DNA from 2 places in the Ensifer adhaerens genome. Region 2 is predicted to be linked to the other one. Evidence: predicted binding sites of a transcription regulator. Region 2 holds the regulator's gene; the other holds the start of a gene.
The links. The regulator HrcA, encoded in region 2, represses chaperone genes, less so after heat shock. The targets are predictions, from matches to a motif close to GTTAGCACTCNCNNNNNGNGAGTGCTAAC.
Positions count from the first base shown of each region.

Region 1: the regulator HrcA is predicted to act here: its motif matches at 1,838-1,866, upstream of groES (co-chaperone GroES).

Region 1 covers NZ_CP083351.1:240,572-243,980, reverse strand. Annotated here, with positions in the region: gene LAC81_RS35845 (DUF982 domain-containing protein) at 87-383, opposite strand; gene LAC81_RS35840 (DUF982 domain-containing protein) at 424-741, opposite strand; gene LAC81_RS35835 (Hsp20 family protein) at 811-1,287, opposite strand; gene LAC81_RS35830 (usg protein) at 1,471-1,743, opposite strand; gene groES (co-chaperone GroES) at 2,015-2,329, shown strand; gene groL (chaperonin GroEL) at 2,385-3,409, shown strand, end outside.
Region 2 covers NZ_CP083349.1:9,365-12,773, reverse strand. Annotated here, with positions in the region: gene LAC81_RS00075 (D-arabinono-1,4-lactone oxidase) at 1-468, shown strand, start outside; gene grpE (nucleotide exchange factor GrpE) at 562-1,179, opposite strand; gene hrcA (heat-inducible transcriptional repressor HrcA) at 1,343-2,422, opposite strand; gene rph (ribonuclease PH) at 2,583-3,302, shown strand; gene LAC81_RS00055 (VOC family protein) at 3,318-3,409, shown strand, end outside.

The sequences.
Region 1 (3,409 bases), on a different replicon from region 2:
GGACGTTCGACGGTTAGCGATCAGCCGGGTTATGGAAGGTTCTGTACCCCAGTATTCGTGTCACGCGACGACGTATCACAAGCCGGTCAGGGCCACCGCCCGGGCCATTGTTGTTCGTTGCTGTGCAATCCGTTCCCTTCTGCTAAAATCCCCGCGTCTCGGCACGCATAAATGAACGCCTCACGCGCGATCGCAACGGGCGTAATCCGTTTGAGTGCTCGGCGGCATGTCTGAACTGCCCTGCCGTATTTCCTACCTCGGTAAACAAGCTGCTCACCTTCGAGGAGTTCGAGCACATCATTAACAGAACCAAAGACCCGTCGCGTTCCATCCTTCATACGAACCACGACCGGCGCCATCAACAGCAGCTGGGTGTCAAGCATGGGGGTCCTCCCTAAGTGACCGAGCCGGACGACAAAGTTGCTATGCAACACGGCCAGGTCCAGATCCAACAGCGGCTCTCGTTGGCACGAATGCCATGCCAGGGTGAACGCTCATCGCTGAGGCAAGGATGTGATGTTTTTCGGCAAAGGCGACAAAGAGCCCACGGACAGTCTCTGGTTCAACTTCGCCCCGCAAACCAGCAAGGCATGCCTTGAGCGCCATGCAGTGAGCTGCATCTCTCGAAAAGGCTGGCCAGTCAACAAGCTGACGATAGGCATCCATCACCGACCAGACGTCGACCGGGACCCCAAGACCGACAAGAATGCGAACTGGCTGTTGGAACATATCGGATTTCATCGCTCGCTCCTTTCCACCCGAATTGCTCGCTGGGCGCGGCTAACCCGGCGCCCAGCACCCCGAAATTGGTCACGCAGCATTCGGGGCCTCGATTTCCCTCCGAGCCTGCGCCTGTCCGAGAGTGGAAGCACTTTGGATCGTTATTCTTCGCGGCTTCATTTCCTCGGGGATCTCGCGCACCAAATCAATTTCCAGAAGCCCATTGTTCAAATTAGCCCCACGTACTTTGACGTGGTCAGCAAGTTCGAACCGGTGCTCAAACGGCCGCCCGGCGATCCCGCGGTGCAGATAGCCCTCCGAAGACGCATCCTGCTTCTTACCCAGCGCGGTGAGGAGGTTAGACTGAAATGTGATCTCTAGATCGTCTTGCGTGAAACCGGCGACAGCAATCGAAATCCGGTAGCTATCCGCACCGGTCTTGGCGATGTCATAGGGCGGCCAGTCGCTGACAGAGCGCCCCCGCTGGGCGTTTTCCAGCAGATTGAAAACCCGGTCGAAACCTACGGTCGAACGGAAAAGAGGCGCGTAATCATGAGTCGTTGTCATAGCCATCTCCTCCTTGAGCAACATGGGTATGAAAGCGCCGAAAGCGACGCTTCCAGCAAGTCCAGCCCTCACTCTAGCGGCTGGCGGCAAGCGATTTGGTTTAACAAAAGTTGGGTTTCAAGTCCCAAGAAGAAAAATTTCTCTTTTTCGGCTGGCAGCCAGACTGACTGCCTGGCCAGACGCTCAATTCAGCATGAACTCACCATCCACGCGTCGCCACTCACTGGGACCAATCAGCGCCCGATGGGAATACCGAACGGAATGAAGTGCTCCTTCGAGATTCGCTTGCCAATAGTCCAGGAATTTCCGCATTTCAGGAAAGTCGGGAGCGATATCGTAGTCCTGCCAGATGTAAGTCTGCAAAAGGCATTCAAAATCCGGCATCCGATAAAGGATGTGTGCAGTGGTGAGACCGTAGCCATTTAACTGGCGTTCCAGATCCGAAGAGTTTTGCATGTGAGCACTCCGTTCGAAACAAGGAGACGGATGGCATCTGCAGCCACCCTCTAATGCTCAACGGATGGGACGGATTCTTGTTCCTTTACAGCTGCTTAGCAGCCACTTCGAAAGAGTGCTAATTTTTTGCAAGCGCCCTCTTGAAACTGAAAAATCGCGAAACCAGATGATTTCGCGCAAGATGCTCAAGTGAGGTCTTGCACCCGTCTCGACTGGTCAACCGGTCCGATGATGGGAACAACGTCACACCTGTTTGTCCATGGAGGAAGACATGTCTTTCCGACCGCTGCATGATCGCATTCTCGTCCGCCGGGTCGACTCGGAAGAGAAGACCAGGGGTGGGATCATCATCCCAGACACGGCGAAAGAAAAACCGCAGGAAGGCGAAGTCGTTGCCGTTGGCGCGGGAGCGCGCAATGAAGCGGGCCAGATCCAGGCACTCGACGTCAAGGCAGGCGATCGCATTCTGTTCGGCAAATGGTCCGGCACCGAAATCAAGATCAACGGGGAAGATTTGCTCATCATGAAGGAGAGCGACGTCCTGGGGATCATCGAAGCCCAAGCTGCGCGAAAACAGGCCGCCTGAGCCGATCCACTCTATGTCCATCAGTCAGATAGCTGCCTATTAAGGAGTTACAGAAATGGCTGCGAAAGAAGTCAAGTTTAACCTCGACGCCCGGGAACGCATGCTGCGTGGGGTCGATGTGCTTGCGAACGCCGTAAAGGTCACGCTCGGCCCCAAGGGGCGTAATGTTGTGATCGACAAGTCGTTTGGCGCCCCGCGCATCACCAAGGACGGTGTCTCGGTCGCCAAGGAAATCGAGCTCGAAGACAAGTTCGAAAATATGGGCGCGCAGATGTTGCGCGAAGTCGCCTCCAAAACCAATGATCTAGCGGGCGACGGGACGACCACGGCGACCGTCCTTGCTCAGGCCATTGTCAAGGAAGGTGCCAAGGCGGTCGCATCCGGCATGAACCCGATGGATCTGAAGCGAGGCATTGATCTTGCTGTTGATGCGATCGTGAAAGAATTGAAGGCCAATGCCCGCAAGATTTCCAATAATGCGGAGATTGCGCAGGTCGGGACGATCTCGGCAAACGGCGACGAGGAAATCGGCCGTTATCTCGCAGAAGCGATGGAAAAGGTCGGCAATGAAGGCGTCATTACCGTCGAAGAAGCCAAGACGGCCGAGACCGAGCTAGAGGTCGTGGAAGGCATGCAGTTCGACCGCGGGTATCTTAGCCCGTACTTCGTCACGAATGCCGACAAGATGCGGACCGAATTTGATGATCCTTATATCCTCATTCACGAAAAGAAGCTCTCCAACCTCCAGGCGATGCTGCCGGTGCTCGAAGCGGTGATTCAGTCCAGCAAGCCGCTGCTCATCATCGCTGAGGACGTGGAAGGCGAAGCGCTCGCCACACTGGTTGTCAATAAGCTGAGGGGCGGCCTCAAAGTCGCTGCGGTCAAGGCACCCGGCTTCGGCGACCGGCGCAAGGCGATGCTGGAAGATATCGCCATTCTGACTGGTGGAACGGTAGTCTCCGACGACGTCGGCATCAAGCTCGAAAACGTCACCCTCGACATGCTCGGTCGGGCAAAGAAGGTCGCGATCGAGAAGGAGAATACGACGATCATCGACGGTGTCGGCGCCAAGCACGACAT
Region 2 (3,409 bases):
CCGACCGAGCGCCGTTTCGAGAAGATCGCCTATTCCTCGGAGATCTACCCGATCGAATACGTGCCGAATTTCCACGAACTGGAATATGCGGTGCCCGTCGCCCACGGCAAGGAAGCGGTAAAGGCGGTGCGCAAGCTGATGCTGGAGAAGCACCCGACCTGCATCTACCCGATCGAGTACCGCTTCACCGCCGGCGACACCGGCTGGATCAGCCCCTTCTTCGAGCAGGACTCGATCACGCTCTCGGTCTCGGGCGAGCCGGGAACCGACTACTGGGATTATCTGAAGGACGTCGACACGATCCTCAGGCAGTACGGGTCACGGCCGCACTGGGGCAAGCTGCACTTCCTCGGCGCCGAGGATGTGACCGCGCTCTATCCCCGCGCAGGCGATTTCCGGGCGCTGCGGGCCAAGGTCGATCCGGAAGGCCGTTTCCTTAACGATCACCTGCACCAGCTCTTCGGATAGGGACTGCGCCTGAAGCTGCGCCCATCCTTCTGCCCAAACAAAAACGCCGCGCGAAATTCGCGCGGCGTTTTCTTGAAACTCTGATCCGTTGGATCAGGCGGACGGTGCGTCGCCGTTCTCTGCGGCCACGACCTTCGGTCCGCCCTTGGACACACCGACCATGGCCGGACGCAGAACGCGGTCACCGATGGTGTAGCCGGCCTGAACGACCTGCAGCACGGTGTTGTTCGGCACGTCCGCATTCGGAATCTCGAACATGGCCTGATGGAAGTTCGGGTCGAACTTCTGGCCTTCCGGCTCCAGCTTCTTGACGCCATGACGCTCAAGCGCCGAAAGCATCGAACGCTCGGTCATTTCCACGCCTTCGATCAGCGCGGTGAGACCAGCTTCGGCGGTTTCCCTGGCCTCTGCCGGAATGGCGTCGAGCGCCCGGCGAAGGTTGTCCGAAACAGCGAGCATGTCGCGGGCAAAGCCGGCGACGGAGTAGGACTTCGCATCCTTCACGTCGCGCTCGGTCCTGCGGCGCAGATTGTCCATCTCGGCGGCAAGCCGAAGGTACTTGTCACGCAGCTCGGTGTTCTCGGCCTTGGCGAGCTCCAACGGATCAGGCTCGGCAACCGGCGCAGCTTGAGCAGCGTCGGCAACGTCCGGCGCAGCGTCGTATACCTCGTCGGTGGCCTCGGGTCCGTGCTTGTTCGTATCGTCGGTCATGACGTTCTCCGCAGTGTCGTCTCTATCGTCCTTCGCATTTCCGCGTCGCAAGCGCGAGCCTGCGTCTCAGCAAAAATGCCCAGTGACTGGATTTGAAGCCGATATCGAGGTTTGGGGCCGAAAAATCAAGGGTTCAATCGTGCGCGCGACCAAAAGCGCGCCTTTAACGGGAAAGCCGCGACATCAGTTGCGCGGTATAGTCGACCATCGGCACGATGCGGGAATAGTTGAGCCGCGTCGGACCGATGACGCCGACCGCGCCGACGATGCGATCTTCGCCATCGCGATAGGGCGCGACGATCAGCGAGGAGCCCGAGAGCGAGAAGAGCTTGTTTTCAGAGCCGATGAAGATCCGCACACCCGGCCCGCTCTCGGCAAGATCGAGCAGCTCGATCATGCTGTCCTTCTTTTCGAGGTCGTCGAAAAGCATGCGGAGCCGATCGATGTCCTCGGCCCCTTCCAGTCCCTCGAGCAGATTGGCACGGCCGCGCACGATCAACCGCGCCGGCTTTTCGTCGCCCTCATTGCCCGACCAGATGGCGAGACCGCGCTCGACGAGATCCTGAGACAGCGCATCGAGTTCACCGCGTACCGTCTGCTTTACGTTTTCGAGCTGCGTTCGCACTTCGGCGATCGTCTGGCCGGCGAGATGCGCGTTCAGGAAGTTTGCCGCTTCGGTTAGCTGCGAACTGGTGACGCCTGCCGGCAGCTCGATGATGCGGTTTTCCACCTGGTCGTGCTCGCCGACGAGAACGGCAAGCGCTTTGGTCGGCGCCAGGCGAATGAACTCAACATGCTTCAGCACGGGATCGGCCTTGGCGGTGATGACGAGGCCCGCCCCGCGCGACATGCCCGACAACATCTGGCTCGCCTCAGCCATCAATGCGTCCACCGGCTGGGCGTGGTCGCCGCGCCGGACCTGGCGATCGATCGACGCCCGATCCTCGATCGAGAGATTGCCGACCTGCATGAAGGCGTCGACGAAGAAACGCAGGCCCGTCTGGGTCGGCAGACGACCGGCGCTGACATGCGGCGAATAGATGAGACCGAGATCTTCGAGATCGCTCATCACATTGCGAACGGAAGCGGGAGAGAGCGCCATGGGCAGAAGCCGCGACAGATTGCGCGAGCCGAGCGGCTCGCCGCTCGTCAGATAGGTCTCCACGATGCGACGGAAGATTTCGCCCGAGCGCTCGTCCAGCGCGGCTGCGATTTCCTTAGCTCCGGGATTGCGCAGTACCATGTCACTCCACATTTGCAGGCACATCCTGCCGTGGCCGGAATATAGTGTTCCTGCCGCCTGATGGCAAAAGGGAAAAAACGCCCCTTCGCCCGACTATCCACCGGTTCCCTTTACCTCTGCCATGCTCTAGAAGGCTGACGAGATACGATAGGAGTTGACGATGCGGCCATCCGGCAGAAAAACAGATCAAATGCGCAAGGTTTCTTTCGAGCGCAATTTTTCCAAGCACGCGGAAGGCTCCTGTCTGGTGCGGTTCGGCGACACGCATGTGCTGTGCACCGCCAGCCTTGAGGAAAAAGTCCCGGCCTGGCTGCGCAACGGCGGCAAGGGCTGGGTAACGGCGGAATACGGCATGCTGCCGCGCGCCACCGGCGAGCGCATGCGTCGCGAAGCATCGAGCGGCAAGCAGAGCGGCCGCACCCAGGAAATTCAGCGACTGATCGGCCGGTCCCTGCGCGCGGTCGTCGACCTGCCGGCGCTCGGCGAACGTCAGATTTCGATCGACTGCGACGTCATCCAGGCCGATGGCGGCACGCGCACGGCCTCGATCACCGGCGCTTGGGTCGCGCTCTACGATTGCCTGAAATGGATGGAAGCGCGCAACATGGTCAAGGTCGAGAAGGTCCTGAAGGACCATGTCGCCGCCATCTCCTGCGGCATCTTCGCCAACCAGTCGGTGATCGACCTCGACTACCTCGAAGATTCCGCTGCCGAGACCGATGCCAACTTCGTCATGACCGGCTCCGGCGGTATCGTCGAGATCCAGGGCACGGCCGAAGGCAAGCCTTTCTCGGAAGAGGAATTCGCAAGCCTGATGGGTCTGGCAAAGAACGGCATTGCCGAACTGGTCGCGCTGCAGAAGCAGGCGATCGCCGGCTGACAAAAAGGAACTGACATGGCCCCGGCACTGGAAGGCATTCTCGAGACGGCGCTCTATGCGGCCGATCTCGACGCCGCCGAGGCCTTCTACGGCGGCGTTCTCGGTCT